DNA from 3 places in the Brachybacterium sp. AG952 genome. Region 2 is predicted to be linked to each of the others. Evidence: riboswitches for the same ligand, from Rfam matches in the RefSeq annotation. Region 2 holds a riboswitch; each other region holds the start of a gene.

What was found. Region 2 has a riboswitch for thiamine pyrophosphate ahead of DEU31_RS13330 (ECF transporter S component). Riboswitches for the same ligand answer to the same signal wherever they lie in the genome.
Region 1: it holds a riboswitch for thiamine pyrophosphate, as region 2 does, so the genes downstream of both, DEU31_RS04605 (YkoF family thiamine/hydroxymethylpyrimidine-binding protein) here and DEU31_RS13330 (ECF transporter S component) in region 2, are expected to answer to the same signal.
Region 3: it holds a riboswitch for thiamine pyrophosphate, as region 2 does, so the genes downstream of both, DEU31_RS02650 (bifunctional hydroxymethylpyrimidine kinase/phosphomethylpyrimidine kinase) here and DEU31_RS13330 (ECF transporter S component) in region 2, are expected to answer to the same signal.

The regions. Positions count from the first base shown of each region.
Region 1 covers NZ_SNXV01000001.1:1,033,984-1,044,098, reverse strand. Annotated here, with positions in the region: gene truA (tRNA pseudouridine(38-40) synthase TruA) at 1-886, opposite strand, end outside; gene purD (phosphoribosylamine--glycine ligase) at 971-2,251, shown strand; gene DEU31_RS04620 (phosphoribosylaminoimidazolesuccinocarboxamide synthase) at 2,248-3,171, shown strand; gene DEU31_RS04615 (ATP-binding cassette domain-containing protein) at 3,299-5,917, opposite strand; gene DEU31_RS04610 (ECF transporter S component) at 5,907-6,608, opposite strand; gene DEU31_RS04605 (YkoF family thiamine/hydroxymethylpyrimidine-binding protein) at 6,605-7,327, opposite strand; TPP riboswitch at 7,365-7,473, opposite strand; gene DEU31_RS04600 (methyltransferase domain-containing protein) at 7,523-8,131, opposite strand; gene DEU31_RS04595 (MBL fold metallo-hydrolase) at 8,139-8,894, opposite strand; gene purS (phosphoribosylformylglycinamidine synthase subunit PurS) at 9,112-9,363, shown strand; gene purQ (phosphoribosylformylglycinamidine synthase subunit PurQ) at 9,363-10,088, shown strand.
Region 2 covers NZ_SNXV01000005.1:194,270-204,384, reverse strand. Annotated here, with positions in the region: gene DEU31_RS13355 (ribose-5-phosphate isomerase) at 1-398, shown strand, start outside; gene DEU31_RS13350 (DNA-formamidopyrimidine glycosylase family protein) at 398-1,429, shown strand; gene DEU31_RS13345 (GNAT family N-acetyltransferase) at 1,459-1,935, shown strand; gene DEU31_RS13340 (ankyrin repeat domain-containing protein) at 1,952-2,353, opposite strand; gene DEU31_RS13335 (ATP-binding cassette domain-containing protein) at 2,366-4,423, opposite strand; gene DEU31_RS13330 (ECF transporter S component) at 4,450-5,031, opposite strand; TPP riboswitch at 5,079-5,184, opposite strand; gene DEU31_RS13325 (hypothetical protein) at 5,216-5,782, opposite strand; gene DEU31_RS13320 (M13-type metalloendopeptidase) at 5,779-7,803, opposite strand; gene DEU31_RS13315 (hypothetical protein) at 7,835-8,638, opposite strand; gene DEU31_RS13310 (ADP-ribosylglycohydrolase family protein) at 8,709-9,764, shown strand; gene DEU31_RS13305 (endonuclease/exonuclease/phosphatase family protein) at 9,761-10,115, shown strand, end outside.
Region 3 covers NZ_SNXV01000001.1:599,765-609,879, forward strand. Annotated here, with positions in the region: gene DEU31_RS02615 (metalloregulator ArsR/SmtB family transcription factor) at 116-574, shown strand; gene DEU31_RS02620 (SRPBCC domain-containing protein) at 576-1,235, shown strand; gene DEU31_RS02625 (hypothetical protein) at 1,313-2,008, opposite strand; gene DEU31_RS02630 (NAD(P)/FAD-dependent oxidoreductase) at 2,141-3,592, opposite strand; gene DEU31_RS02635 (thiamine phosphate synthase) at 3,635-4,303, opposite strand; gene thiM (hydroxyethylthiazole kinase) at 4,300-5,085, opposite strand; gene DEU31_RS02645 (MFS transporter) at 5,082-6,422, opposite strand; gene DEU31_RS02650 (bifunctional hydroxymethylpyrimidine kinase/phosphomethylpyrimidine kinase) at 6,419-8,164, opposite strand; TPP riboswitch at 8,155-8,247, opposite strand; gene DEU31_RS02655 (HNH endonuclease signature motif containing protein) at 8,707-10,115, shown strand, end outside.

The sequences.
Region 1 (10,115 bases), on a different contig from region 2:
CGCGGAGGGTGCGCGTGCGGGCGGCCCAGGCGGCGAGCTCCTCGTCGGGCGGATAGGCGACGTGGTCGAGGGTCAGGCCCTGCGGCGGGCAGAGCGGGGCGGCGCCGGCCCCGTCCCGGGTCGAGGACTCGCGGGTGCGGGCGGCGAGGACCTCGGCGGGCCAGCTCTCGGGGCGCCGCCCTTCCCCCACCCCGAGCAGCGCGCCGACGAGGGAGCGGACCATGTGGTGGCAGAAGGCGTCGGCGACGACGGTCGCGACGATCAGGCCCTCGTCGGCCCGCCCCTCTCCGGGCCGCTCCCAGCGCAGCTCCCGCAGCTCGCGCACCGTGGTCGCGCCCTCGCGCGGGCGGCAGTAGGAGAGGAAGTCGTGCTCGCCCAGCAGCGGCTCGCTCGCCCGCGCCATCGCCTGCACGTCCAGCGGCCGACGGTGGCGCAGCACGTCCCGTCGCAGCGGGTCGTGGGCGGCGGGGCCGTCGGAGATCCGGTAGCGGTAGCGGCGCCACAGCGCCCCGAAGCGGGCGTCGAACTCGGAGGTGACCTCGCGGGCGACGTGGACGACGACGTCGTCCGGCAGCACCCCGGCCAGGCGTGTGACGAGCGCCTCGGCGGGGCTGCGGTCGGAGCGGCCGGGGATCGTGGCGAGCACGTCGCGGGGCAGGTCGAGATGGCAGACCTGGCCGCGGGCGTGGACGCCGGCGTCGGTGCGGCCGGCGACGGTGACCCTCGCGGGCACGCGCGCGATGCGGGAGAGGGCGGCCTCGAGCTCGCCCTGGACGGTGCGCTGCCCGGGCTGGGCGGCCCAGCCGTGGAAGTCGGTGCCGTCGTAGGAGAGGTCCAGGCGCAGCCGTGCGGTGGCGGGGGCGGGATCCGGGATCTCTGCGGGCATGCGCTCGATCGTAACGGCGGCCCCGATCCTCCGCAGTGCGGGCACCTCATCGGGATCGGCACGGTGCTGGTTACGCTGGCCCGCGTGAAGATCCTCGTCATCGGCTCCGGAGGCCGCGAGCATGCGATCATCCGTCGCCTCGCCGCCGACCGCCCCGCCCCCGAGCTGCACGCCGCCCCCGGCAATCCCGGGATCGCGCAGCTCGCGACCTGCCACGACGTCGCCGTCGCGGACCTCGCCGGCCAGGTGCTCCTGGCCGACGAGCTGCGGCCCGACCTGGTGGTGATCGGCCCGGAGGCACCGCTCGTCGCGGGCGCCGCGGACCGTCTGCGCGAGGCCGGGCACACCGTGTTCGGCCCCTCCGCCGAGGCCGCGAACCTCGAGGGCTCCAAGTCCTGGGCGAAGGAGATCATGGCCGCGGCGGGCGTGCCGACCGCCGCCTCCGTCACGGTCACCGCGCCCGAGCAGCTCGGTGCGGGCCTGGATCGCGTGAACCCGCTGGGCGACGTGCCCTTCGTGGTCAAGGCCGACGGTCTCGCCGCCGGCAAGGGCGTCGTGGTCACCCCCGCCCGGGACGTCGCCGTGGCACATGCCGAGGCCGTGCTCGCCTCGGGCGGCCAGGTCGTGCTCGAGGAGTACCTCGACGGCCCCGAGGTGTCGCTGTTCTGCGTGAGCGACGGCACGCGGGTCATGCCGCTGGCCCCCGCGCAGGACTTCAAGCGCGCGCTCGACGGCGATGAGGGCCCCAACACCGGCGGCATGGGTGCTTACTCGCCGCTTCCCTGGGCCCCCGAGGGCCTGGTCCGGGAGGTCGTGACCGCCGTCGCCCAGCCCACGATCGACGAGCTCGCCGCCCGCGGCATCCCCTTCTCCGGGATCCTGTATTGCGGCCTCGCCCTCACCTCCCGCGGCCTGCGCGTGGTGGAGTTCAACGCCCGCTTCGGCGATCCCGAGACCCAGGTGGTCCTCGAGCGCCTCGCCTCCCCCTTCGCGCCGCTGCTGCTGGCCGCCGCGCAGGGCGACCTCTCCGCAGTCGACGCCCCCGAGTGGGTCGAGGGCGCCGCGGTGACGGTGGTGGTGGCCTCGGCCGGCTATCCCGTCTCCGCGCAGATCGGCGATCCGATCACCGGGATCGAGGAGGCCGAGCGCCTCGGCGCGCACGTGATCCATGCGGGCACCGCCCGGGACGCCGACGGGGTGCTGGTCAGCGCCGGCGGTCGGGTCCTGACGGTGGTCGGCGCCGGCGCGGACCTCACGGCCGCCCGTGAGCTCGCCCTCGCCGGCGCTCGCGCGATCGAGCTCGAGGGCTCCCACCACCGCGGCGACATCGCCCTCGCCGCCGCCGAGGGGAGCGTGAGCGCATGAGCGCCGTCTCCTCCTCCGACGCGCCGCTGATCGACGCCCCGGACCTGCCGGGCTGGGACCACGTCGTCTCCGGCAAGGTGCGCGAGCTGTACGTCCCCGCCGGCGCGGATCCCGCGACCGCCGAGGAGGTGCTGGTGCTGGCGACCGACCGCATCAGCGCCTACGACCACTCCCTCCAGCCGGGGATCCCGGACAAGGGCCGCCTGCTCACTGGGATCAGCCTGTTCTGGTTCGAGCAGCTCGCGGACCTCGTCCCCCACCACGTGCTCTCCGCCTCCGACGTGCCGGAGCAGGTGGCCGGGCGGGCGCTGCGCTGCCGCGGCCTGGACATGGTGCCGCTGGAGTGCATCGCCCGCGGCTACCTGACGGGCTCGGGCCTGGCCGACTACCGGGCCGGCGGCTCGGTGGGCGGGCACGTGCTGCCGTCCGGGCTGGTGGAGGCCTCGCGCCTGGACCCGGCGCTGTTCACCCCGTCGACGAAGGCGGAGGCCGGCGCGCACGACGAGAACATCACCGTCGCCCAGGCCCGGGACCTGCTCGGGGCGGAGCTGACCGAGCAGCTCGAGTCGATGACCCTCGCGGTCTACGAGCGGGCGCGCACCCTCGCCGGGGAGCGCGGGATCGTGCTCGCGGACACGAAGCTCGAGTTCGGCCGCTCCCGCATCGACGGCACGCTGGTGCTCGGCGACGAGGTGCTCACTCCGGACTCCTCCCGCTTCTGGTCCGCGGACACCTACCAGGAGGGCCGCGTCCAGCCGAGCCTGGACAAGCAGTTCGTGCGCGACTGGCTCACCTCCCCCGCCTCCGGCTGGTCGAAGGGCTCGAACACACCGCCGCCCGAGCTGCCCGCCGAGGTGGTCGCCCAGACCCGTGCCCGCTACGTCGAGGCCTACGAGCGCCTGACCGGCACGAGCTTCTGAGGCGCCCGGCGACCGGCGGGGCGGGCGTCGCCTCCACGTGGACGCTGCTGCGCGGGGCCCCGCCGCGCTGCGCCGCTGAGGCGCGGGCCTCGACGAGACTGTCAGGGGCGTCCACCCGGCTCCTCGCTCAGCGGGCGAGGGCAAGCACCGCGGCGACCGCGAGCACGACCCCGACCACGAGCGCGCCGTCGGCCCGGGTGAGCGCGGCGGTGCGCCACTGCGTGCGCTCCCCCGTGCCCAGTCCCCGGCTCTCGAGCGCGAAGGCGATCCTCGTCGAGGAGCGGATCGCGTCGACCAGCAGCGCGAAGGCGCATCGCGCCATCGCCCGCGGCCCGAGCCGGCCGGGGGTCCCGTCGGCCGACGGGGGCCGGCGCAGCCGGTGGGCGCGGGTGATCGTCGCCCAGCGCCGCGGCAGGTCCTCGAGGAGACGCTGGCCGGCCAGGAGCGCGAGCGCGATGCGGGCCGGCAGGCGGGCATGGGTGCGCAGGCTGGTCATGGTGCGGCCGGGATCGCTCGCGCGCACGACGGCGACCGCGCCGAGCCCGATCACCAGCGCCCGCAGCGCGAGCGCGGCACCGAGCACGATCCCCTCGCTGGTCACGCGCACGGGCAGGTCGGGCCACGGCTCGTGGCCGGGTCGACTGAGCACGTTGACCATGAGCACCCCGGCCGCGAACAGCACGAACGGCGCCTGCGCACGGGCGAGCGCGAGCGGCCCGAGGCGGAGCCCGAGCATCGTCCCCGCGGCGAGCAGCGCGTAGAGCACCAGCAGCGGCGCCGGATCGGTCAGCGTGATGCAGACGATGCTGAGCGCTGTGAGCAGGCCGAGCAGCACGGTCGGATCGCGCCGTGCGAGCGGGGCCCGCGGCAGGGCGGGCGGGTCGAGCGCCGTCCGGGGCCGGGCGAGCGGGTCGAGCGCCGTCCGCGGCGCCGGGTCGTCGGCGGGCGCGGAGCTCTGCTGCTCGGAGAGCGGGGATCCCGCCCCCGGCGAGAGCGAGCCGTCGGCGCGCACAGGGGCCGACGAGCCCGCCCGCTCGGCCTCGGTGCCCTCGCGGGGGTGCGGGCCCAGCCGGTCCGCGACCCGCAGCCCGGCCCGGCGCAGCAGCGCGTCGTCCGCCAGCAGCGCGGCCGGGGTCAGGGGGCCGACGAGCCGTCCGTCGGCGATCACCACGACCTCGTCCGCGGCCTCGAGGCTGCGCAGGTCGTGGGTGGTCATGACCACGCCGCGTCCCGCATCGGCCGCCTCCCGCAGGAGGGAGAGGACGGCCTCGTGCGCGGCGCGGTCCAGGCCGTAGCCGGGCTCGTCGGCCAGGAGCACGGGCCGGTCGGCGAGCAGCATCGCGCCGAGGGAGAGGCGGCGCTGCTGCCCGCCGGAGAGGCGGTAGGGGCTCTGCGCCGCGTGGTCGGCGAGGTCGAGGCGCTCGAGCATCGCGCGCCGCACGTCCTGCGGGGCGTCGCTCGCGGCGAGCTCGTCCTCGACGGTGTCGGCGACGAACTGGGACTCGGGCCGCTGGAGGACGAGGCCCGCCGCCGCGCCCTCGAGCGTCCCGGCACGCAGGGGGTCCAGCCGTGAAAGGGCGCCGAGGAGCGTGGACTTCCCGGCGCCGTTGCGGCCGACGACCGCGAGCAGACGCCCGGCGCGGATCTCGAGGTCCGCGCCGGTGAGCACGGCGTCCTCGCCCCGACCGGACCCATCGGGCGGGCCGAGGGTCGCGTCCCGGAGATGCAGCAGCACCTCCGAGCGAGGTGTCGCGGCCGTCAGGGGCACGAGGGCGGCGGATCCAGCCGGTTCAGCGGATCCGGCGGGCTCGGCCGGCCATGATCCGCCGACCCGCTCCTCGATCTCGCGCGGCAGCCAGCATCCCTGCTCCCGCAGGGCGGGTCCGTGGGCGGTGAGCACCTCCCGCGTCGGCCCGTCGGCGAGCACCCGGCCGGAGCGGTCCAGCGCCACGGTCCGCGCGGGAAGCCCGTCCAGGCCCCGCTCCCCCGCCCATTCGTCCAGGCGGTGCTCGACCAGCAGCAGCGCGCAGCCGGTCTGATCTGTCGCGGCGTCGACGGCGCTCCGCACCGCGGCCACGCCCTCGGCGTCCAGCATGGCGGTGGGCTCGTCGAGCAGGAGCAGACGGGGCCGCGCGGCGATCGCGGCGGCGAGCGAGGCCCGCTGCAGCTGCCCGCCGGAGAGCGTCGCGGCGGAGCGGTGCGCGAGCTCGCCCACGCCCATCGCGCTGAGCACCTCGTGGACGCGCGGCCCGATCCGCTCCGGAGGCGTGCAGGCGCTCTCGAGCGGGAGCGCGACGTCGTCGGCGATCAGGGGGAGGCAGACCCCGTCGACCGGGTCCTGGCCGAGATGGCCGAGCACGGGCGCGGTCGCGAGGACCCCGCCCGCCACCGGGTCGATCACGCCCGCGCCGCTGGCCGTGCCGTCGAGCAGACGCACCGATCCGGTGACCCGACCGCGCTGATGGGACGGGATCGCCCCGGCGAGCACCCGCAGCAGGGTCGACTTGCCCGAGCCGGACGGTCCCAGCAGCAGCACCTGCTCCCCCGCACGGATCTCCCCGCTCCAGGGGCCGACGCCGGCCCCCGAGGGCAGCACCGCCTCGAGCCCCTCGGCCACCAGCACCCGGGGCTCGCCGGAGGGAGCCGGTGCCCGCACAGGGCCCGGCTCCTGCTCCGGGGCCTGCAGATGCTCGGGGCCCTGCACCCGGCCTGGGGCCGCTCCCGCGGCGTGCGCCTCAGCGGACACGGCGCTCGGGGATCCGTGCCGCGCCCGCGGCACCGATCGCGAAGTCGGCGAGCACGCCGGTGCGCTCGAGCGCGCGGACGATCACCCGGGCCAGCAGACCGCCGAGCACGATCCCGGACAGCACCTGAACGCCGAGCCGGAGCGCGAGCAGGTCCTGGCCGTACCAGCCCATCCGGTACGCGGTCCAGAAGAACACCAGCCCCGCGCCGAGCGCACCGGAGGCGGCGAACACGCCCCAGCCGAAGCGGCGGTAGCGGGTCAGGGCGAAGGGCAGCTCGGAGCCGATCCCCTGCAGCGCCGCGGAGAGCAGCAGCAGGGGGCCGACGGGGCTGCCGAGGAAGACCACCTCGATGACCGCGGCGAGCATCTCGGCGAGGATCCCCACACCCGGTCGGCGCAGGATCGCGATCGCGACCGGCGCCACCAGCAGCCAGGAGCCGAACACGAGGTGCTGGGCGAGGTCCCCGGCCGGGCCCATCGCGATCGCCAGGCCGTTCCAGGCTTGCACGAACACCCAGTACAGGAAGCCGAACACGACGCCGAGCACCACCACGAGCACGAGCTCGCGCAGGCTCAGCGGGGTGCGGCGACGGGACGTGCCGGCAGGGGCGGTCGCGCCGGCGTCGGCGGGCGCGGCGTCGGGAGCGGCGGACTCGTGCGCGGGCGCGGCGGTGCCGTGCTCCTCGGTCATCGCGAGGCCTCCTGGCCCTCGTCGCCGGCGCCCGGAGCGTCGGCGCTCGCCGCGAGCTCCCGCCCCTCGTGCGAGGGGCTGTTCAGCGAGAGGGTGAGGTGGCTGGTGACGTGCTGGACGCCGCGGCCGACGAGCAGCCAGCCGGCGAGCGCGGTCGCGATCACGTCGCCGGCGTCGCCCTCGAGCCGGGTGACGAAGTGCTCGGAGCCGCGGAAGGTGCCGAGGTCCTTCGCATGGTCGATCGCGGCGTGGATGTCGCGCATGTGGTCGGGGGCGGTGCCGTCGACGGCGACCTCGTCGGCCAGCGGGTACAGCGCCCACTCGGCGCTCGCGAAGCGTCCGGTGCTCCGCGGCTGCGGCACCTCGGTCGCGCGGGGGCCCGCGCCGCCGGGCAGCTCGCAGGCCACCTCGCCGGGGCAGCCGCGCGAGAGGAGCACGGTGAGCGTCGCGTGATGGCCGGTGCGGGCGAGCGCCTCGGCCAGGTCGATCAGGACGCGCTGGAGGTGGGCCTCGTGGCCGCCGAGATAGGTCGAGACGTCCCCGGTCTCGTGCACGAGGCCGGTGAGGTCCAGCCGGGAGAGCGCATCGGTGAGGATCCGGGCGTAGTCCTCGCTCATCACAGCGGCGGTGACTCGGGCCCCGACCCCGAAGCCGAGCGGGGTCGCGGTCGGGCCGCCGGAGGGGGCGGGCGCGGTGGGGGCGGTGGGCGATGAGGTCACGGTCCATGCCTTTCGTACGGGCACGGGCGCGCGGCGACGATCGCTCGGCGGAGCTCCCTGCGCCGGCATGATCCGGATCAGGTTCTACGGTCGGAGTTCGAGTACTCCCTCTCAGCCCGGCCTACCGGACTCCCGTGCACGCCCCGCACCCTACCGGTCCGGTCCGGCGCACGCTCCTCGTGTCCGGCGCTGCGTTCAGCGGGTCGTCGGCGGGTCCTCGACGAGGGGGACGAAGACGTAGGCGCCGTGCTCGCTCGCGGCGACCTCCTCGCCGCGGCGCTCCAGGCGCAGCATCCGCTCGCGCACGGGGATCACCATCACGCCGCCGTCCGCGAGCTGCGCGATCAGGCTCCGCGGCACGGCGTCGGCCTGCGCGGAGACGAGGATCCGGTCGTACGGCGCGCCCTCCGGCGCGCCGAGCACGCCGGGGTGCGCGAGTCGGATCTCGGCACTCGCCGTCCCCGCGTCCGCTGTCCCGGCGAGCGCGGCCCGGGCCGGGCTGATCAGCTCGGCGCGCCGCTCGACGCCGATCACCCTCCCCTCCGGTCCGCACAGCCGGGCGAGCAGCGCCGTCGTCCATCCCGATCCCGCGCCGAGGTCGAGCACTCGCTGCCCCGGTCGCACGTCGAGCAGGGCGAGCATGTTCCGCACCGTCGTGGGCTGGGAGTTCGTCTGGCCGTGACCGATCGGCAGGGGCCGGTCCTCGCCGGCGAGCCCCCGCAGCTCCTCGGGGAGGAACCGTCGCCGGTCGTTCGCCGCGAGCGCCTCGTCGATGCGGCGCTCTCCCTCGGTCCGGTGCGACATGTCGCCGTCAGCTCCGGGCGACCTCGACGACGCCGTCCTCCGGCCAGTCCCGCACCTCGGTGCCCTCGGGGGCGAGGTTCGTGGCCTGGCGCAGGTAGATCGGTCGTCCGAGGTCGCTCGCGACCGCGTCGTGGACGGGCAGGGCGAGGCGCGGGCCGACGGCGCGGAGGAACTCGATGGTCTCGGACATCTTCGACCAGGGCGCCGTGACGGCGAAGGCGAGGACGTCGATGCCGTGGAACTCGGGGACCGGCTCGAGGGAGTCCCCGGTGATGCCGAGCCGCGGCCCGTCCCCGGCGGACAGGACGATCCCGCAGTTCCCGATCCGCGGGATGTCGGGGTGGATGATCGCATGGCGTCCGCCGACGGCCTCGAGCCGCAAGGACAGGTGGTCGCCGACGGGCGCGAAGCGGTGCGCCTCCCCGGCCGCGAGCGGGATCACCCGCTCCTGCGCGACGAGGGGCCCGTCGCTCCCCTCGCCGGCGCCGCCGCCGTCGGAGGCATCGGCGGCGGTGAGCATCCGGGCGGTCTCCGGCTCGGCGATCACCTCGGCGTCGGACGCGGCGGCGAGCACCTCGCCCAGCAGCGCGGGGTCGACGTGGTCGGGGTGCTGATGGGTGATCACCACGGCGTCGAGGCTCGCGAGCTCCTCGGCGCCCAGGCCCCGCACCGCGTCGGCGCTGAAGCCGCCCGGATCCACGAGCAGGCGTCGCCCGGCGGTCTCCACGAGCAGGCAGGAATGGACGAGGTGGCGGATCTTCATCGGGTCCTCCCGGGGGTCGAGGTCGCGTGCCTCGAACCTAGTCCCCGTCGGCCGGGACGTGCCAGGGCGGCGGGGGCGTCCGCGCGGGAGGACACCGCCGTGGGCGCCCCGTCGGCACGGCCGCGTTCCTCGGTACGATGGGGCCCTCGGGCCGCGCCCGAGCACCAGCCCCCGGCACGCCGCCGCGCGCGCCACACGTCCCCTCAGGAGTGCCCCCATGCCACGTGTCGTGGTCCACGTCATGCCGAAGCCGGAGATCCTCGACCCGCAGGGCAAGGCGGTCGCCGCCGCGCTGCCCCGCCTGGGCTTCGAGGGCATCGCCTCGGTGCGCCAGGGCAAGCGGTTCGAGCTCGAGGTCGAGGGCGAGGTCACCGACGAGGTGCTCGCCTCCCTGCGCGAGGCCGCCGAGACCCTGCTGTCGAACCCGGTGATCGAGGACGTCGTCGCCCTCGAGGTCGAGGACGCCTGATGCGCATCGGTGTGGTGACCTTCCCCGGCACGCTCGACGACCGCGACGCGCTGCGCGCCGTGCGGCTCGGCGGCGCCGAGCCGGTCGCGCTGTGGCACGGCGACGACTCGCTGCACGAGGTCGACGCGGTCGTGCTGCCCGGCGGCTTCTCCTACGGCGACTACCTGCGCGCAGGGGCGATCAGCCGCTTCGCCCCCGTGATGGACAAGGTGGTCGACGCCGCGAACGGCGGCATGCCCGTCCTCGGCATCTGCAACGGCTTCCAGATCCTCTGCGAGACGCACCTGCTGCCCGGCGCGATGATCAAGAACGCGCACCGTGCGTTCATCTGCCGCGACCAGCCGCTGGCCGTGGAGAACAACCGCACCGCCTGGACCTCCGGCTACGAGGCCGGCCAGGTCATCCGGGTCCCGCTGAAGAACCAGGACGGCCAGTACGTGGCCGACGAGCGCACCCTGGCCCAGCTCGAGGACGAGGGCCGTGTGGTCTTCCGCTACGCCGCCGGCGCCACCCACGGCCCGGCCGGCTTCGAGCAGAACCCCAACGGCTCCCGCCACGACATCGCGGGCGTCACCAACGCCGCGGGCAACGTCGTGGGCCTCATGCCGCACCCCGAGCACGCGGTCGAGCCCGGCTTCGGGCCCGACGAGCCCGGCGCGGGCACCCGCACCGGCACCGACGGACTGACCATGTTCAGCTCGGTGCTGCGCAGCATGGTGGCCTGAGCGGCGACATCACGGCATCGGCCTCGG
Region 2 (10,115 bases):
ACCACGGCGCCCACGAGTACGACGCCCTGGACGACTACCCGCCCTTCTGCACCGACGTGGGCGAGGCCGTCGTCGCGCAGCCCGGCTCCCTCGGCATCGTCATCGGCGGCTCGGGCAACGGCGAGCAGATCGCCGCGAACAAGGTTGCCGGCGTCCGCGCGGCGCTGGTGTGGAACGAGGAGACCGCGCGCCTGGCCCGCGAGCACAACGACGCGAACGTGATCTCCGTCGGCGCGCGCCAGCACTCCGAGGAGGAGCTCGAGGCGCTGATCGACCTGTTCCTGGCCGAGCCGTTCTCCGGCGAGGAGCGCCACCAGCGCCGGATCGACCTGGTGGCCCGCTACGAGACCACCGGCGGCTACAGCGAGGATCAGGGCGCCGGCGCCGACGCGCGCTGATGCCGGAGGGCCATACCGTCCATCGGCTCGCCGCCGTCTTCGCGCGCGGCTTCGGCGGGCAGCGGGTGCGCACCTCCAGCCCCCAGGGACGCTTCTCCGACGCCGCACGGCTCGACGGCCAGGTGCTGCTCGGCGCCGAGGCGGTGGGCAAGCACCTCTTCCTGCCCTTCGCGCCGTCGGCCGAGGTCGACCCGGCGGACCCCTCGGTGCGGCACGTCCACGTGCACCTGGGCCTGTACGGGTCCTGGACTTTCGCGGGCGACCCCGGCTTCGCAGGCGCCCACGCGATCGGCGCACCGCGGCTGCGCGTCGGCGAGCGGGAGGAGGAGAGCGAGGGCACCGTCGACTGGCGGCGGATCGTGCCGCGGGAGACGGTGCGGCTGCGGATCGCCGGCCCCCGCGGCCTCGCCGACCTCACCGGCCCCACCGCCTGCGAGGTGCTGGACGCCGAGGGCCGGCAGCGGGTGCTGGACCGGCTCGGCCCGGACCCGCTGCGCCCGGACCCCGACGGCTCCGCGCGACGCCGCTTCGTCGAGGGGATCCGGCGCTCTCGCACCACGATCGGCGCTCTGCTGATGGACCAGAAGGTCGTCGCCGGGATCGGGAACATCTACCGCGCCGAGCTGCTGTTCCGGGCGAGGCTGGATCCCTTCGTGCCCGGCCGCGATCTCACCGCCGGGATGTGCGAGGAGATGTGGGAGGACCTGGTCGCGCTGATGGCCTACGGCGCGCGGACGGGGCGGATCGTCACCACCCAGCCCGAGCACCGGCAGATCGAGGCGCGGATCGTCGAGCGCTCCCGCGGCACCCGCCAGAACGGGGACGAGGACCCGGACGTCGTGCCGCGCGAGGAGTCCTTCTACGTCTACCACCGCCAGACCCTGCCCTGTCGGCTGTGCGGGACGACGGTGCGCTCGGGCGAGATCGCCGCGCGCACGGTGTTCTGGTGCCCGCGCTGCCAGCGGGTCCGCAGCCGCCGCGCGGGCTGGACCCGCGAGCACCCCGCCGCGCCCTGGGCGCTCGCGCGGTGATCGGTGCCGACGGCAGTACCCTGACGCCCATGCCCGACCAGCCCGTCGCCCCGCCCGGCCTGCACCGCGCCGTCCTCGACGACCTCTCCGCCCGCACCCTCTACCTCCTGGCGACGCTCCGGCAGGACGTGTTCACGATGGAGCAGGGCGCGACCGACGCGGACCTCGACGGGCGCGAGCTCGAGCCGACCACAGAGCTGCTGTGGCTTGAGGAGGAGGGCGCGCCGATCGCGCACCTGCGCCTGCTGCGGGAGGCCGACGGCACGCTCCGCATCGGCCGCGTCGCGGTACGCGCGGACCGCCGCCGCGGCGGCCACGGCAGGCGCCTCATGGTCGCGGCGCTCGAGCGGGCCCGGGAGCTCGCCCCGAGCGCCGAGGTGCACCTCGACGCCCAGGCGTATCTCGAGACGTGGTACGCCTCGATGGGCTTCGAGACGGTGAGCGACGTGTTCCTCGAGGCCGGGATCGAGCACGTCGCGATGGTGCTGCGTCCCGCGAGCGCCTGAGCCCGTCCCCGTCGGCTCAGGCCCGGCGCGCCTCGATCAGCTCCACGATCTCGGCCCGCTCGAAGTAGCGCGCCGTCGCCAGGCCGCTCGGCTCACCGAGGTCCGGGTCCGCCCCGGCCTCGAGCAGCGCCGTCGCCACCTCGGTGAAGCCCTTGAAGGCGGCGCCGGCGAGCGGGGACTGGCCGCGGTCGTTGAGCAGGTCCACGTCGGCGCCGCGGGCGGCGAGCTCGGTCACCAGCGCGGCGTGCCCGTGATAGGCGGCGAGCATGAGCGGGGAGTTCCCGGAGGCGTCGCGCAGGTTTGCCGGTGCGCCGTGGTCGAGGAAGGCGCGCACGGGCTCGGCGTCGCCCGTCCGGGCGGCGTCCAGCAGGGCATTGGCGAGGTCGATGAGCTCGGGATCCAGGGAGTCGTCGGTCATCGCCCCAGCGTATTACGCAGCACCGACGAGCATCTCTGCCAGCAGCGGCCACACCAGCAGCCCCGCCGCGATCACGACCCCCAGCAGGTCCGCGGGGCCGACGGGGCTCGGCGCCGCCCAGGTGCGGTGCGTCGCGGTCGCGAAGCCGCGGGAGTCCATCGCCAGGGCCTGCTGCTCGGCGCCGCGCAGCGTGTCCACGAGCAGGGCGAGGGTTGCGCCCGCGAGCACCCGGGGGGAGCGGGGACCGCCGAGGCCGCGGCGAGTGCGGGCCTCGAGGATCGCAGCCCACTGCCGGCCCAGATGCCCCACCCGCACCAGCGCGATCACGGAGGCGGCGACAGGCCGTCCGGGCAGGTGCAGGCGCTGGCCGAGCGCGTCCCCGAGCGGGGTGGGGCGCACGGAGGCGAGAGCCAGCACCCCGGGGGCGACGAAGGCGGTGATCCGCGCGGCCTCCTTCAGGCCGATGAGCCATGCCTCCCCGGACAGCGCCGGCGCCTCGCCCAGCAGCGCCGTGGTCCAGGCGAGCCCCGCCGCGGAGAGCAGGATCGGGAGCAGGCGCAGGGCCGCGCCGCGCAGGCTCCGCACCGCCAGCGGGGCGAGCAGCACTGTCGGGGCGAGGGCGAGCAGCCCGCCCTGCCAGCTCTGCACGGCGAAGGAGCCGATCGCGGCGAGGATCCCGATCAGGCTCAGCGTCAGCGGGTTCAGCGCGTCGGCCGGGATCCGGCGGGGCGCGGGCGTGGGGACCGCGCCCGGCGCCGGGGCGGGCAGGTCGTGGCGCGCGTCGGCCGCGGCGACGAGGAGCTCGTCGTGGCTCGCGGCGAGCACCGCCGCGCCCCGGTCCCTCGCCTCGCGCAGCAGCTCCAGCACCTCACGGCGCCGCCGGACGTCCAGGCCCACGGTCGGCTCGTCCAGGACGAGCAGGTCGGGGCGCTGGGCGAGGGCCGCGACGATCGCGAGACGGCGCTGCTCGCCGCCGGAGAGGCGGTGGGGATGGGCGCCGGCGAGCGGGGCGAGGCCCGCCCGCTGAAGGAGCTCGTCCGCGAGGTCCTCGTCCGTGGCCCAGGGGGAGGCGAGGACCTCCTCCCGCACGGTCGTCGCGACGAAGGAGTGCTCGGGGTCCTGGGGGACGAGGGCGATCTGGGAGGGCTCGGGGCGGGACACGGCGCCCGCGCCCGGCTCCGTCGCGCCGACGAGGACGCGCAGGAGGGAGGTCTTGCCCGCACCGGACGGGCCGGTCAGCGCGGTCAGCCGCCCAGCGCGCAGCTCGAGGTCCTGCGGTGCGGTGAGTCCCCGGGCGGGCACGGTGACGCCGCGCAGCGCGGCGACGGTCTCGCCGGGCCCGACAGGGCCCGGTGCCTCCTCGGCGGCGGCCTCGTCCTCCAGCACTCCCGCCTCGATCAGCACCTCGCGACGGTGGGAGAGGAGCTGGTCCGGATGCCCGTCGGCGAGCACCCGGGCGCGGGAGCCGAGCACGATCAGCCGGTCTACGTGCGGCAGCCAGGGCCCGATCCGGTGCTCGGCGACGACGAGGGTGCGGCGGCCCGTGACCGCGAGGATCGCCCGGCGCACCTCCTCGGCCGTCGGGGCATCGAGCATGGAGGTCGGCTCATCCAGGAGCAGCAGGTCGGGGCGCAGGGCCAGCGCGCCGGCCAGTGCGATCCGCTGCTGCTGGCCGCCCGAGGCGTCCAGCGGCGCCCGCTCGGGGTCGAGGTCGACTCGCGCTGCCTCGAGCGCCCGGGCGGCGCGCTCGGTGAGCTCCGGCCGGGGCAGTCCCGCGTTCTCCGGTCCGAAGGCGGCGTCGCGGGCGACGGTCGCGCCGACCAGAGCGTGCACCGGGTTCTGCAGCAGCAGGCCCCGCTCCCCGGGCCGGCTGGGGGCGGGGACGAGCCCCTCGCCGTCCCCGTCCTCGGGGTCCAGCAGCCCGGCCAGCGCCCGCAGCACGGTGGACTTCCCACTGCCGCTCGCCCCGGCCAGCAGCACTCGCTGCCCGGGCGGGATCTCGAGGTCGAGCCCCTCGATGGTCGGCTCGCGCCGGCTGAGCGGCCGCCAGCGCAGCCCGTCGACGTGCACGGACGCCGCCGGGACGGTCCCGGTGCTCAGGCCTCCACCGCGCGGGCCGCCTCCCGGCCGGAGGCCAGGGAGTCCACCGCGCCGGTCGCGATCAGCGCCCGGCTCGCCGCCCAGCCCAGCACCCCGCACAGCAGCGCCCCCGAGAGCAGGAAGAAGGCGAGCATCGTGCCGGAGAAGGCCCAGCTCATCTCCTGGTAGTAGGCGACCTTCTCCCATCCCCATTCGAGCACGGCAGAGAGCACGCCGCCGAGCACCGCCACGGGCAGGGTGAAGCGCCGGTAGCGGGTGAGCAGGAAGGCGAGCTCGACCCCACCGCCCTGCATGAGACCGGACACGGCGGTGCCCCAGCCCCACTGGCTGCCCAGCAGCATCGAGAGCACGGCGGCGACCATCTCCGCGAGCAGGGCGGCGCCGGGCTTGCGCACCAGCAGCGCGGCGAGCACGGCCGGCAGGAACCAGATCCCCGCCAGCAGCCCCTCGGCAGGCTTGAACGCCGCGGTCAGCGGGCCGATCAGGGTGTAGAGCTGGCCGTAGCCGAGGAAGGCGACCCCGAAGGCCGCCCCGATCAGCACGGTCACCAGCAGATCGACGGTGCGATAACGGGTCATCACGTCTCCTCCCAGGTCCTGGAAGGGGCGCGGAGCACCGGCGGTGCTCCACGGAAATCCCGACTCCCTACGCCGGTGCGAGCCGGATCAGGTTCGAGGGTCTGCGCCGTCGGCGCACTCTCAGCACCGGACGGTGCTCCCCTGTCAGTGGATGACGAGCAGACAGTCTAGCCCAGGAGCACGCTCAGCGGCGGGCACGGATGGCCTGGTCGATCGCATCGGCGGCCGCCTGGGGGTCGACGGGGGAGAGGATGTAGCAGGTGTCCTTCGTCCCGATGATCTCCACGCTCGTGCCCGGCCGGGTGACCAGCATCCGGTAGGGCCGCTGCTGCTCGGAGAGGGTGAAGATCTTCCGCCGGCCGACGGGGGTGAGCTCCTCGGGCTTCGGGGTCATCGCCCTCCCGCGCCGCCAGCCGTAGCCGCCGAGGGCGACGCCCACGGTGCCGGTGGGGATCTCGCGCAGCTGCACGGTGCGGAAGTCCTCGACCGGCCAGACCCGGCGGGGGAGGAAGCCTCCGAGGCTGACGGTGACCCCGTTCTCGTCGACCACGAAGCGGGTGGCCTGGCCCATCCACGTCCACAGCGCCAGCAGCGCGAAGGCGGCGAGCACCGCGATCGCACCCGGAGCCGAGCCGCGCTGCAGCAGCAGGCCCGACACGATCAGGCCCGCCACCACGGTGACGACGACGCGGGTCCAGCCCACGGAGGAGGGCACCGTCCGCCCGACGTGGAAGGGCGCATCGGGCCTCACCAGATGCTCACCCGCTCCTCGGGAGCGCGGTACATGCCGTCGCCCTCGCGCACGTCGAAGGCCTCGTGGAACTCGTCGAGGTGCCCGGCGACCGTGTTGCAGCGGAACTCCATCGGCGCGTGGGGGTCCACGGCCAGGCGGCGGATCGCCTCCTGGGGCCGGTTCCGGCCCCGCCACACGGTCGCCCAGGACCAGAACACGCGCTGCAGGCCGGTGAGCCCGTCGAGCTCGGCCGCGGCCTGCTCCTCGGAGCGGCTGGCGAGATAGGCCTTGACCGCGATGGAGAGCCCGCCGAGGTCGCCGATGTTCTCGCCGATGGTGAGGGCGCCGTTGACGCGGTGGGAGTCGTCGAGCTCGCGCGGGGAGAGCTCCGAGTACTGCGCGATGAGACGGGCGGCGCGGGCGTCGAAGGCCTCGCGATCCTCCGCCGTCCACCAGGAGACGAGGTTGCCGTCCCCGTCGTACTTCGAGCCCTGGTCGTCGAAGCCGTGGCCGACCTCGTGGCCGATCACCGCGCCGATCCCGCCGAAGTTCACGGCGTCGTCGGCCTCCGCGTCGAAGAACGGGGGCTGGAGGATCGCGGCGGGGAAGACGATCTCGTTCCGGCCGGGGTTGTAGTAGGCGTTGACCGTCTGCGGGGTCATGTGCCACTCGGTCTCGTCCATCGGCCCGCCGACCTTCGAGAACTCGAAGTCCGCCTCGAAGCGACGGGAGGCGCGGACGGACGCGACGAGGTCGCCGGGGACGAGCTCGAGGCCGTCGTAGTCGCGCCACTTCTCCGGGTACCCGATCTTCGGGGTGAACCTCTCGAGCTTCGCGAGCGCCTTCTCGCGGGTGGCCGGGGTCATCCAGTCCAACGAGCTGATCGAGTCGCGGTAGGCGTCCATCAGCGCGTCGACCAGCGCGGTCATACGCTCCTTGTGGACGGCGGGGAAGTGGCGGGTGACGTACTCGCGGCCGACGGCGAAGCCGACCGCGCCCTCGACCAGGGCCACGCCCCGCTTCCACCGCTCCTTCAGCTCCTCCGCACCGGAGAGGACGCGACCGGAGAAGTCGAAGTCCTCCTCGACCAGCGCGGCGGGGAGATAGGGGGCGTAGGAGGAGACGGTGTGCAGGGCGAGCCAGGTGCGCAGCACGGCGAGGTCCTCGCCGGCCAGCAGCTCCGCGGCGGCGGAGACGAACTCGGGCTGGCCGACGGAGACCACGTCGAAGGCCGTGGCCGGTGCGCCGGTGCCCTCGATGAACGCGTCCCAGGGGAAGGCGGGGGCGAGCTCGCGGCGCTGCGCGGCGTCCATGGGGTTGTCGGACTTCTCCCGGTCGCGCAGGCGGACCACGTCGACGTGGCAGGCGGCGAGGCGGGTCTCGAAGTCGAGCACGGCGCGGGCGAGCTCTTCCGGGCCGCCGGCGGCGAGTCCCGCACGGCCGGGCAGCTCGGCGAGGCGGGCGAGGTTCGCCAGGTGCGCGGCATAGGCCTCGCGGGTCTCGGCGTGGTGCTCCTCGCGGTAGTAGGACTCGTCGGGCAGGCCGAGGCCCCCCTGATGGATCTTGACCTGGTACTGGGAGGAGTCGTGGTCGTCGGTCCACACGTAGGCGAGCACCGCCGAGGCCCCCGAGTCGGGCGCCGCCATCCGGCGCACGAGGCCCTCGAGGTCCCGGGTCGCCCCGATCTCATCGAGCAGGTCGGCGAGGCCGGACAGGCCCGCGGCCTCGATCGCCTCGGTGTCCATGAACATGCGGTACAGCGTGCCGATCCGGGCGTGGTCGGTGGTCGGGACCGGCAGGGTCCCCGTCTCGTCCGCGGTGCGCGCGACGTCGTCGGCCGCCTCCTCGACGATCTCCCGCACCCGCTCCTCGGACAGGTCGCGCAGCGCGTGGAAGGCGCCGTCGCTGGACCGGTCGGCGGGCATCACGTGCTCGGCGAGCCAGCGGCCGTTGACGTGGCCGAAGAGGTCGTCCTGGGGGCGGGCGGCGGCGTCGACCTGATCGAGGTCGAGTCCGGAGGGGAGGGCAGCGGTCATCATCGGCTCCTGCGGGGGTGGTGGGGTCGGTCGGTCAGAGGCTCAGCAGTCCGAGCACGGCCAGGGCGAGGGTCAGCGCACCGAGGGCGACGGGCATGTACGCCCAGGGGGTGCGGGAGCGCTCCGCCGGCGGCCTGCGCTGGAGGACGAGGGTCGACAGCCCGGTGCCGATCGAGAGCACGGCGGTGCCGACGGCGAGCACGGGCGAGAGGATCACGAGCACGGTCGCGCCGAGCTGGAACATCACGGTGCCGAGCACGTCCAGCAGGCGCATCACGACGGCCTCACGGGCGCCGACGCGCTGGGAGAGCAGGGTCGAGATCGCCTCCTCGGACCAGTCGCCGGGCTCGGCGATGCGGCGCCGGGTCGCGATGGTCTGCGCGGTCGCCAGCACGATCCACACCAGCGCGCAGCCGGCGCCCACCCACACTCCGAGCTCGGAGCGGATGTCGGCCGGCCACAGCACGAGAGCGAGCAGCACCGCGGCGATGCGCAGCACCTCCTCGAGCACGCTGCGCACCGCGACCAGCCCCGGGTTCACGGCGAGCTGGCGGCGGGTGCGGGCGACGAAGAGGCTCGTCGCGACGAGGGAGACGAGCTGCAGGGCGCCCAGCCCGATGCCCAGCAGCAGCGGCACCGGCGTGGTGGGGGCGAAGGGCAGGATCGCCACCAGCATCACGATCGCGAGGGCGGGGATCAGCAGGGCCTGGATCGACAGGCCCTTGACGAGGTCCCGGACGAGATCCGCCCCGGTGGGGGGATGGTCATGACCGGTGTGGTCATGGGGATCGTGGGGGTCGTCGCAGTGCGGGCGGGGCTCCGCGGGGGTGTCGGTCATGGGGCTCCTTCTCGGTCCCCACCAGGGTAACGGGGCTCGGCCCGGGGCTGACCTGTGGAACCATGGGCTCGTGAGGACCCACGAGAAGCTTTCCCAGGCCCCCGGGCTGACCGCGGCGCAGCGGCAGCGGGCGGTCGGCGCCGTCGTGGCCGCGGCGACCGGGGACGCGCTCGGAGCGCCCTACGAGTTCCAGGCCCCCGTCGTCGACTCCGAGGAGATCGACATGATCGGCGGCGGCGTGCTCGGCTGGCAGCCGGGGGAGTGGACCGACGACACCTCGATGGCGATCGTCGTGCTCGAAGCCGCTCTAGCCGCCTCGGACCACCATGACCTGCGGCTCGAGTCCGCGCAGGACCACATCGCGCGCGAGTGGTACTCGTGGTCGCTGGGCACCCCGGACATCGGGAACCTCACCTCCCACGTGCTGCGCTCCGCGGCGGACATCGGCCGCGCGGCCGGCCACTACGCGCCCCGCGCGGTCGACTTCCGGGCCGCGGCCGCGAAGGCGCACGAGGACCACCCGACCTCCGCGGGCAACGGCTCCCTGATGCGCGCCCACGCCTCGGTGCTGCCCTATCTGCTCTCCCCGGACGCGGACGCGGCCGAGGCGATCGCCTCGGTGTGCCGCTTGACACACGTGCATCCGGACACGATCGAGGCCTGCATCCTGTGGGGCTTCGCCGTGCGCCACGCGATCCTCACCGGCGAGCTCGACGTGCGCGTCGGCCTCGACCAGCTCGAGCCCGAGCGCCGCACGGTCTGGCAGGACCGGATCGAGGAGGCGGAGGAGTCGACCCCGGTCATGTTCCGACGCAACGGCTGGGTCGTCGGCGCCTTCCAGGCGGCGTGGGCGGCGATCGCCGGCGTCGGCCCGATCCCCGAGGGGAAGTTCGCCCAGCGCGATGCACTGGTCGCCGCTCTCGAGGCCGCGGCCCGGGCCGGCTACGACACCGACACCGTCGCCTGCATCACCGGCTCCCTGATGGGGGCGGCGCTCGGCCACAAGGCCGTCCCGCCCGAATGGAGGCGAGTCCTGTTCGGCTGGCCCGGCTACGAGGTCGAGGAGCTCACGAACCTCGTCGAACGGGTCATCGCCCCGCAGGTGGCCGAGGAGCCGAGCCCGTGAGCGCCGCCCGAGGCAGTTCGGGGCGCGGCGGCTGGGACCTGCGGATCCTGACCTGGAACCTGTGGGAGCTGCGCGGCGACCTGCACGCGCTGATCGAGGCTGTCGAGGATCTCGACCCCGACCTGCTGCTGGTCCAGGAGGCGCCCCGCTTCGTGCTGCCCACGACGCGGCTGGCCTGGTTCGCCCGGCGCATCGGCCGACGGGTCCTGGTCGGCGGGCTCGGCGGGCGGGGCCTCGCGATCCTCGCGACCGAGGACGTCGCCGCGCAGGTGATCCGCCGCGGCATGCACCCGGTCGCGCAGAGCGTCACGGACCTGAACTCGACCTACCCGCGCGGGGTCGCCGCGGTGC
Region 3 (10,115 bases), on a different contig from region 2:
TCCCGTACCGCTTTCCTGGTACCTGAGGTCGATCAACTGGCCGGGTCGGGTCGCCGTCGACTCCCTTGTTGCATAAGGGCTGACTTATATGACTGTGCGGGTGGAGCATGGGCGCATGCACGCGCTCGACGTCCTCGGCGACCCGGTGCGGCGACGGATCCTCGAGCTCCTCGCCGACGACGGGGAGCTCGGCGCGGGCGAGATCGGCGAGATCGTGCAGCAGGAATTCGGGATCAGCCAGCCGGCCGTCTCCCAGCACCTGCGCGTCCTGCGCGAGCACGGCTTCGCCACCGTCCGCCCCGAGGGCCGTCGGCGCCTCTACGCCCTCGACCCCCGCGGCCCGCGCGAGGCGAGGGAGTGGCTGACGCCCTTCGAGCGGTTCTGGCTGCCGAAGCTCGACGCTCTCGGCACCGAGCTCGCCCGCGGCAAGCGTTCGCGCCGCCTCGCCGCCGAGCGTGCAGAGAGCTCCGGCCACGCCGCCGGCCCCACCGACCCCGCGGTGAACGCGCCGCACACAGACCCTGCGCCGGGCACCCCGCCCGTCGAGAGCACCCCCACCAAGAAGGAGACCTGACATGGTCGACGTCCCCGCCCAGCTGCAGTCCGTCACCCGCGCCTATCGCACCGAGGAGCGCGACGGCGAGCAGATGCACGTCCAGTCCCTCGAGCAGACCTACCCCGCCGCGCTCGCCGACGTGTGGGAGGCCGTCACCTCGGCCGAGCGCATCCAGCGCTGGTTCCTGCCGGTCAGCGGCGACCTCCGCCTCGGCGGCCGCTACCAGTTCGAGGGCAACGCGGGCGGCGAGATCACCACCTGCGAGCCGCCGTCGGACGGTGCCGCCGAGTTCTCCGCCACCTGGGAGGCCATGGGCTCCGTGTCGTGGCTGACCGTGCGCCTGGCCGAGGTCGACGCCGAGCGCACCAGCTTCGAGCTCGAGCACACCAGCCGCGTCGCCGACGTCCCCGCTGAGATGTGGGAGACCTTCGGCCCGGGCGCGACCGGGGTGGGCTGGGACGGCGGCCTGCTGGGTCTCTCGCTCCACCTCGGCGGTGTGGAGGGCTCGCTCTCCCCGGCCGAGGCGGAGGCCTGGGCGGGCACCGACGAGGGCCGCTCCTTCTACCGCGGCGCCGCCGACGGCTGGGCCGTCGCGCACGCTGCGTCCGGCGAGGATCCCGCCGTCGCGCAGCAGCGGGCCGACGCGACCTACGGCTTCTACACCGGCACCGAGGCCTGATCCCCGCAGCCCTGCTCAGACCGCCCGGACGATCACCACGAACTCCCTGCCCGGGCGGTCCGGTGCGTCGCCGACCCTTACACGAACGAGGTCCAGGTGGTCTCGGCGTCGATCAGCCAGTGGTTGCGCAGGGTCAGGGCGCGCTCGAGGGCCGCGAGGACGCCGGCGACCGTGACCGAGATGTTCAGCCAGGCGGGCAGCTGGATCGGCGAGGTGAAGGCGCCGACCCGCTCGGCGACCGGCGGGATGCTCGTGATCAGCTCCGCGGCCTGTGGAAGCATCAGCACCACCCCGATCAGCAGCACCACGATCGCGAGCGCCCCGAGCAGCCGGCTCGCCCCGGGATGGCGTCGGCCGAAGCGGGCGCGCAGCCCCTCGAGGGAGCGGGGGTGCGGGCGCAGGGTCCTGGCCGGGCCGTCGTCCGAGGGGACCAGGTGCATCCGGGAGAGGCCGTAGCTGCCGATCGCGACCTCGACCGTCCCTCCCGGCACCTCGAAGGCGACCGGCGAGTTCGCGATGTGGAGCTGTCGGCCGTCGCGGTAGAAGGAGATCGGCGCGTGCCGCGCGCCCTCGGCGATCTTCCCGCCTTCGAGCTCGGTGGCCAGATACCGCACGTCCACGATGTACGACGCCTCGCGACCTGCCCCGTGGTCGGGGTCCAGGGCGAACTGGGTGCGGGTGAGCGTCTGCCACCAGCGCAGGTCCTTCAGTGCGCTGCCGTCGCCGGGCTTCGCTCGGCCGAGCTTTCGCTGTCGGCGCAGTCGCTGGAACATGGTCCTCCCGGGGCAGGCGGCGCATGGCCGCGTATGGTCGATTCCCTCCATCCCACCCGACGGGCCTCCGCCTGCGCCAGTGCGATCTGTCATCTCCTCCGAAGGGAGGAGCCCCGCGGCGCCGGGCGCGGATCAGCCGGCGCGCATCTCCCGCGGCAGCGCCTCCAGCAGCCGCAGCCACAGCTCCGAGGCGGCCGGGTAGCTCGGCACCGCATGGCGCAGCACGTGCACCGGCACCGTGCCGACGATCGCGATCGTCGCGGCATGCAGCAGCTCGGAGGCCTCGGGGCCGACGAACGTGGCGCCCACGAGGGTGCGGGTGCCGAGGTCGACGACGATCTGCGCGGTGCCGGTGACGTCGTCGCGGAGCAGCGCGGAGCCGGCCGCCCCGCCGAAGGGCACCTGCGCGGTGACCACCCGGTGCCCGGCTTCGCGGGCCTCCGCCTCGGTGAGGCCGACGGCCGCGACCTGCGGATCCGTGAACACGACCTGCGGCACGGGCACCTGGTCGGGCACCGGCTCCGTCGCCTCCCCGGTCGCGGCGGCGAGGATCCGCTGCCCGATCACCCGGGCGCGATACTTTCCCCAGTGGGTCAGCGGCGCCTCCCCGCTCGCATCGCCCACCACGTGCAGCCACTCGGGCAGCGCCCCGCCGCCGGTGACGTCCTCGGGGGAGAGGCCGACGGTCTCGAGGCCCACGTCGTCCAGCCGCGGACGGCGCCCGGTCGCGACGAGCACCTCGTCGGCCTCGAGTGTGTCGCGACGGCCGTCGGCCTCGATCTCGAGACGCACCCGGCCGCCGTGGAGCCGGCCCAGGCCCGTGTCCCGGGCGTCCTCGCGCGCACCGGCGCGCACCGAGGTCCCGAGTCGCACGTCGACGCCGAGGCCCCGCAGCGCCTCGAGCACGTGCCGGCCCGCGAAGGGCTCGAGCCCCGTGAGCAGACCGTCGCCGCGCACCAGCATCGTGACCCGGGAGCCGAGCGCGGCCATCCATGTCGCGGCCTCGACCGCGACCACCCCGCCGCCGACGATCGCCAGCTCGTCCGGCACCTCCACCACGCCCGTCGCATCGCGCGAGGTCCACGGCGCGAGCTCCTGCAGCGCCGCAGGGATCACGGGCACCGACCCGGTGGCGAGGACGACGGCGCGCTCGGCGACGAGGCGCTGCGGGCCGCGCCCGTCGGGCCCGACGACCTCGATCTCGCGCTCGCCGACGAGCCGGCCGTGCCCGCGCACCACGTGCAGGCCCGCGCCCTCGGCCCAGGAGACCTGGCCGGCGTCGGAGTAGTGGGAGACCCAGTCGTCGCGCCGGGCGAGCAGCGCGGCGGCGTCGACCTCGGGCGTGGTGATCCCGGGCAGGTGCGCGGCGGCGTCCGCGACGGCGAGGGGGCGCAGCAGTGCCTTCGAGGGCATGCAGGCGTAGTAGGAGCACTCGCCGCCCAGCAGCTCGCCCTCGACGAGCGCGGCGGTGAGGTCGGTGCCCTCGGTCGCGTACTGGGCGACGTTCTCGCCGACGGGCCCGCCGCCGAGCACGATCAGGTCGAAGGAGGTCGCAGCATCGGGGGACGGAGCATCAGCAGCCATGTTCCGACGCTACGCCCGGGCCCGGGCGTTGTCACGGCCTCGTCAGGGGCGGGGGCGGCCGCCCATCCCGTCGAGCACCTCGCGCACCGCCGCCCCCGGGTCGGGCGCCTCCATCACCGCGCGCACCAGCGCGAGCCCGGCGACGCCCGTGCGGGACAGCGCCGGGGCGTCGGCCGGGGTGACGTCCCCGATCGCGACGATCGGCAGCATCGTCGCCCGCACCAGCGCCGGGTAGCCCTCGACGCCCAGCGGATCCCGGCCGGAGTCCTTCGTGGGGGTGCGACGGAAGGGGCCCGCGCCGAGATAGTCGAGGTCGAAGGCGACCCCGGCCGAGTCGCGGACCAGGTCGAGCGTGCCCGTGGTCAGTCCGATGACCGCGTCGTGGCCGAGCAGGGCGCGGGCGTCGGGGACGGGCAGGTCGTCCTGGCCGAGGTGGACCCCGTGCACGTGCGCCCCGCGGGCCCGGGCCGCCGCGGCGACGTCGGCCCGATCGTCGACCAGCACCCGTGTGCTCGGGTTCGCCGTGCGGACGGCCTCGGCGACGGCGAGGACGAGCTCGAGCAGCTCCCGCGTGCTCGCCTCCTTCGCCCGCACCTGCACGACCCCGGCCCCGGCCGCCGCGGCCTCGGCGGCGACCTCGACGGTGCGCGGCCCGGTGCCGGAGGTGACGAGATAGCAGCGCAGGTCCAGCGGAGAGGAGGGGGCGGTCATGGGCGTCGTCCGATCTCGTCGAGGGCGTCGAGCAGGTGCATGCGGAAGCTGCCGGGTCCGGTCGCGCACGATGCGGCGCGCTCCCCGGCCAGGGCCATCCAGGTGGTCGCGGCGAGCGCGGCCTCGAAGGGATCCTCCCAGACGGCTGTGCAGGCGGCGGTCAGCGCCCCCAGCAGGCAGCCCGTCCCGGTCACGCGCGGCAACAGCGCGGAGCCGCGGGCGAGGCGGGCCTCGCGGCTCGCATCCAGCACCAGGTCCACCGCGCCGGAGACGGCGACGGCCCCGCCGGTGAGGCGGGCGACCTCGGCGGCGGCGCCGGCGGCGGACTCCGCGGCGGCGGTCGAGTCCGCGCCCCGCCCGCCTCCCGCCTCGCCCACCAGGGCCAAGACTTCGGAGGCGTTGCCACGCACCGCCGTCGGCCGCTGTTCGATCAGCCGCCGCGCGAGCGGGGTGCGGACCGGGGCGATCCCGATCGCCGTAGGGTCCAGCACCCAGGGCCGCTGCTGCTCGCGCGCGACTGCGACGGTGGCGGGGATGCCGTCCATCGCGTCGGTCGAGAGGGTGCCGAGGTTGATCAGCAGCGCGTCCGCGACGGTCGTGACGACGGGCGCCTCGACGACGGTCTCGGTCATCATCGGCCGCGCCCCGGCGGCGAGCAGCCCGTCGGCCACCAGCTGCATCGACACGGTCGCGGTGAGGCAGTGGACCAGCGGCGCCGCCTCCCGCACCGCCGCCAGGACGGGCAGGGCGCGGGCGAGATCGGGGTCGTCGGCGGGGCTCATCGCGTGCTCCGCTCGGCGACCGTGTCGAGGTTCGCGTCGATATCGTGCGGGGAGAGCCGCGGGCCGAGCAGCGCCCCGACCACCACGAGCAGCCCGCCGAGCGCGACCATCCCCATCACGGTGGTGTGCCGGCCGAGCAGCGGCTCGAGCGCCGGCACGTAGAACGGGTACAGCGCCGGCAGCACGAGGGAGAGGCTGTAGGCGGAGCCGTAGCCGGTCGAGCGGATCGCGGTGGGGAACCGCTCGGAGAGATAGGCGGCGATCGGACCGTAGGCGGAGACCGTCGCGACCTGCAGCAGCGCGGCGAGCAGCGCCGCGACGGCGAGGGTCGGCGCGGTGACCGCCGCCCACCACAGCACCGGGCCGAGGATCCCCGCGACCGCGCCCCACACCACCAGCAGTCGACGCCTCCCGACGAGGCTCGAGAGGTGCCCCGCGAGCGCCATCACCAGCGCCTGCGCGATCGAGGCCGCGCCCATCACCAGCGGCACCGCCTCCGGGGTGATCGGCGAGTCGGTGGACAGCCGCGCCGTCAGCAGCAGCACGGTCGAGTCGGTGAGCAGCCACAGCCCCGTCATCAGCACGAACGCCGCCCAGAACGCGGACGCCCAGCGTCCGGTGAGCAGGCTGCGGAGGCCCGGGCGGGGAGAGGCGGGGGCGGCCGACGGGGTCCGCCTCGCCTGCGGCGCATCGACCACGTGCCGCCGGTAGTAGAGCATCATCCCGATCGACAGCGCCGCGCCCGCGACGAACAGCGCTCGCCAGCCCCAGGCCGCGTACTGCTCCGGCCCGAGGGCCGCCAGCAGCGCCGCGACGGCGAAGGCGATCGTGGCCTGCGCCCACGGCGCCATCGAGAGGATCAGACCGCTCATCAGCCCGCGCCGCCGCGGCCTCGACCACTCCATCGCCAGCGGGATCGCGGCCGAGTACTCGCCGGCCACGAAGATCCCGCCGAGGAAGCGCAGCGCCAGGATCAGCGCGACCGTGCCCGGGCCGAGCATCTGATGGGTGGGGACGAGCGCGATCGCGAGCACGCACGCCGCGGTGCCCGCGATCGCGAGACGGGTGGTGCGGGTGCGTCCCATGCGGTCCGCGATCCGTCCGAACACCACCCCGCCGACGGGCCGACCCAGCAGCATCGCGACGATGATCAGCGCCGCCGCCGACGCGGTCGCCGACGGGCCCGCGATCACGAGCATCGCCGGGGCCAGCGCCGTGACCGGCAGGAACACGTGGATGTTGTCGATGAAGTTCCCGACCACGCCGGCGCGCAGCGCGGCCCGACCCTCGGGCGGCAGGGCGCGGGTGCCGGTCGCGGCGATCGAGGCGGCGGTCATCGGGTCGCCCCCGCGAGGGCCGGAGCCGGGGAGACGGCGGCGGCGTCCACACGTCGTGCCTGCTCGAAGAACTCCAGCTCGTGACGGCAGGCGCGGAGGAAGGCGCGGGCCGCCTCCGCCCGCACGGCGGGATCGGCGGCCTCGAGCTCGCGCTCGACGACGCCGAGCGCCCCGCGCACCCCCTCCACGAAGGTGGGGTCGCGGTAGGTCAGGAGCCACCCCGCGTAGGGGTGCTCGTCCGGGACCTCGGGCAGGCTCGCCCCGACCTGCGCGTACAGCCAGAAGCAGGGCAGCGCCGCGGCCGCTCCGACGGCCGTCGGGTCGCCGAGCGCCCGGGCGAGCAGGAAGTCGGTGTACGCGCTGGTCACCGGGCTGACGGCCACCTCTGCCGCGTCGGGGCGGGCCGCGAGCCAGGCGCGGTGCAGCTCGAGCTCGGTGTCCACGCAGTGCCGGGAGGAGTCCGACCAGAACTCCCGCGCGGCAGGGCCCTCCGAGGTCGCGGCGAGGGTCGCGAGGGCGCGGGAGTAGCGCTGCAGGTAGTGAGCGTCCTGCGCGAGATAGAAGGAGAACTGCCCCTCGGGCAGGCTCCCGTCCTCGAGCGCCGCCACGAAGCCGGAGCCCTCGATCGCGCCGGCGAGCGGCGCCCCGGCCGCCCACAGCGCCTCGGTCCACGGGCCGACGGGCGGGACCGAGGCGGCAGGACCCGTCGGGGCGTCGGCCGTCGCTCGGGCGGCGAGCTGGGCCGGCTGCTCCCACCGGTCCGGCACCGCGCCGCCGGCGACCCACGGCGCGGCCGATCCCGCCGCCGCGAGCCGCCGTGCCCGGTGGGCGTGGTCGACGGGGCCGTTCCCGCTCCCGACCTGCAGCTCTGCGCCGTGCAGGATCGCCTCGTGGAGCCAGTCGGTGACCCAGGCGAGGGCCGTGGCCGGGTCCTCACCGGCGCCGAGCCGGGTCGCGAGCGCGGCCGCGAGGGAGCAGCCGGTGCCGTGCGTGCTCGTCGTGTCCACCCGCGTCGAGTGCACGGGGTGGCGGGTACCGTCGGTCCCGATCCAGGTGTTGGTGACCTCGCGGCTGTCGAGGTGCCCGGTCTTCACCACGACCGCGACGCCGGTCGCCTCCGACCAGCGGGCGGCCTGGGCGAGGGCCTCGTCCTCGTCGTGCGCGCGGGGCTCGCCGGTGAGGACGGCGAGCTCGTCGATGTTCGGGGTGACCACGGTGGCGAGGGAGCAGAAGCGGATCATCGCCTGCTCCGCCTCGGGCTCCAGCAGCCTGTCGCCGCTGGTCGCGACCATCACCGGGTCGACGACGAGCACCCGCGGCGGGTGCGCGGAGAGCCAGGTCCGGACGGCCTCGATGATCTCGGCGGTGCCGAGCATGCCGGTCTTGACCGCCTCGAGCTCGACGTCGTCGGAGACCGCGCGGAGCTGCGCGGCGAGGAACTGCGCGGGAGGGACGTGGATGTCGCTCACGCCGTGGGTGTTCTGTGCGACGACCGCGGTGACCGCCGCCATGCCGAAGCCGCCCGCGGCGGTGATCGACTTGAGGTCCGCCGCGGTGCCGGCGCCGCCCGTCGGGTCGGTGCCCGCGATCGAGAGCACTCGCGGGGCCGACGGCGCGGGGCGGTCGGATACCGGATGGCCCGTTGCGGGATGGCCGGACGCGGGCCGGCGGGTAGCGGGCCGATCGGGCGCGGCGGCGCGGGGGAGGGCAGCGGGAAAGAGGGTGCAAGGATCCGAGCTCATGCGGACATCCCTTCGCTAGTACGAACTAGATCAGGTTCCACGGGTGTGATCTCAGCGCCTCGGGCGCACCCCGTGTCCAGCAGCCGAGTGTAGGCCAGGCGGCGGCGGAGGGGCCGGGATGTCCGGGGTCGATGCCCCTCTACCGCAGGGGTCCGACAGGCGAGGCGGCCCCTCGGAAATCTGTGGATGGCATTGTGGAAAACGAGGAGCTGTGGAGGAAAGGTGTGGATCGAGAGCCGCATTGCGCTCGAGATCCGCCACTCGATCAGAAAGTTATCCACATATTCTCTGTGGGCCTTTCTTCTGTCGGTGTCGGTCCCTAGTCTGAAGGAGTCGGATCGAGAAGGGCGGTGCATCGACGCATCGCCGACGCGGACGGGGAGGAGGGGCCGATGGGCATCACGCAGCCGGAGCATTCGCCGGGCGATGAGATCGCCGACGGCGCACGCGACGCGGTGCGTTCCGGGCGGTCGGATGCCGCCGCCCCAGATACCTCCGCGTGGGAGGTCTCCCTGCCCTCGGTTCCCGCTTCGTCGCCGGTGGTGACGGCATCGCCGTCGGCTCCTGCCGCCACCTCCCCGGACCCCGTCGACGATGCCCTGATCGCGTCGCTTCCTGCACGTTTCCGCCGGGTCGGCGCACGCCAGGCTCGTACTCGTGATGCGCTGCCCGATCTCGGCGGCTGCGCCGACGACCCCGCCCTCAGCGAGGCCGCGCAGCGCGTGTGGGATGCGGAGCGCGCCACTGCCCTCGCGCTCGCTGCGCAGTACCGCGCCCTCGCCGCCCTGCACGAGTTCGAGGGCGAGTACGAGGACGCCTGCGAGCTCGACGAGGTCGAGACGCTCCGCGCCGCACTCGGCCTCCGGGTCACTCGCAGTGCCGCGAGCTGGCGACTGCGCGACGCATACCAGGCCGTGAACCATTTCCCGCGCACCCTCGAGAACCTCGAATCCGGGAGCATGCCGTCGGCCTGGTTCCAGAAGATGCTGAAGACCTCGCAGAAGATCTCCGAATCGTCCAGGAGAGATCTCGATGTCGTGATCTCGACATGGTCCACGGATATCAGTCCGGAACGATTCTTCACGCTCCTGCGCGCCCTCATCGAGCATCTCGCCGAGCGCGAGAGCCGTCCCGATCCCGTCGCTGCGCTCGAGCGCACCGTCGAGCTGCTTCCCGGCGCGGAGGCCGGCACCGGGACCCTGAGGATCACGGGCCCGATCCCCGAGATCCTCGCCCGGTGGAAGTCAGTCGACGAGTCCGCCCGCGCCGTCCAGGCGGCGCAGCGCGCGGCGCTCCGCGACGGCACGCCGATCCCGCACGACCCCGACGGCGTCGTCCGCGAGACCGGACGGGCCCTCCCGCTGACCCGGCTGCGCTACGCCCTGCTCGACACCGCCGAACTCGACGTCGACGGGGTCGCCGTCCCCGCCGAGCGGTTCCGCCTCAACGTCACCGTGCCCGTGCTGACCCTGCTCGGCGCCTCCGACCAGCCCGGCATGCTCGACGGCGTCACCCCGCTGCCGCCCTCGATGGCGCGTTCCCTCGCCGGCAGCTGCACCGTCTGGCACCGCGTCCTCACCAGCGCGAGCAGCGGCGCCTTCCTCCCGCTCCCGGCCGACCGCGTCACCCCCACCCCCGCGATGCTCGAGCACCTCCGGCTCCGCAACGGGCAGTGCGCCGTCCCCGGATGCACGCGCCCCACCTCCTGGGCCTCCGAGTGCGACCACATCGAGGAGTGCCTGCGCGGCACCCCGGGCGAGGGCGGCGCCACCGAGGTCGAGAACCTGCACCTCCTGTGCTGGCAGCACCACCTCGACAAGACGAGCGGCCTGCTGGACCCCACCCGGCTCCCCACGCAGGCAGGCAGGCCCGGCCGCACCCGCTGGACGATCGGCCGCCACGGCGACGCCGTCACCGTCCTCGACGACCTCGACCACGCCAGCCTCGAGAT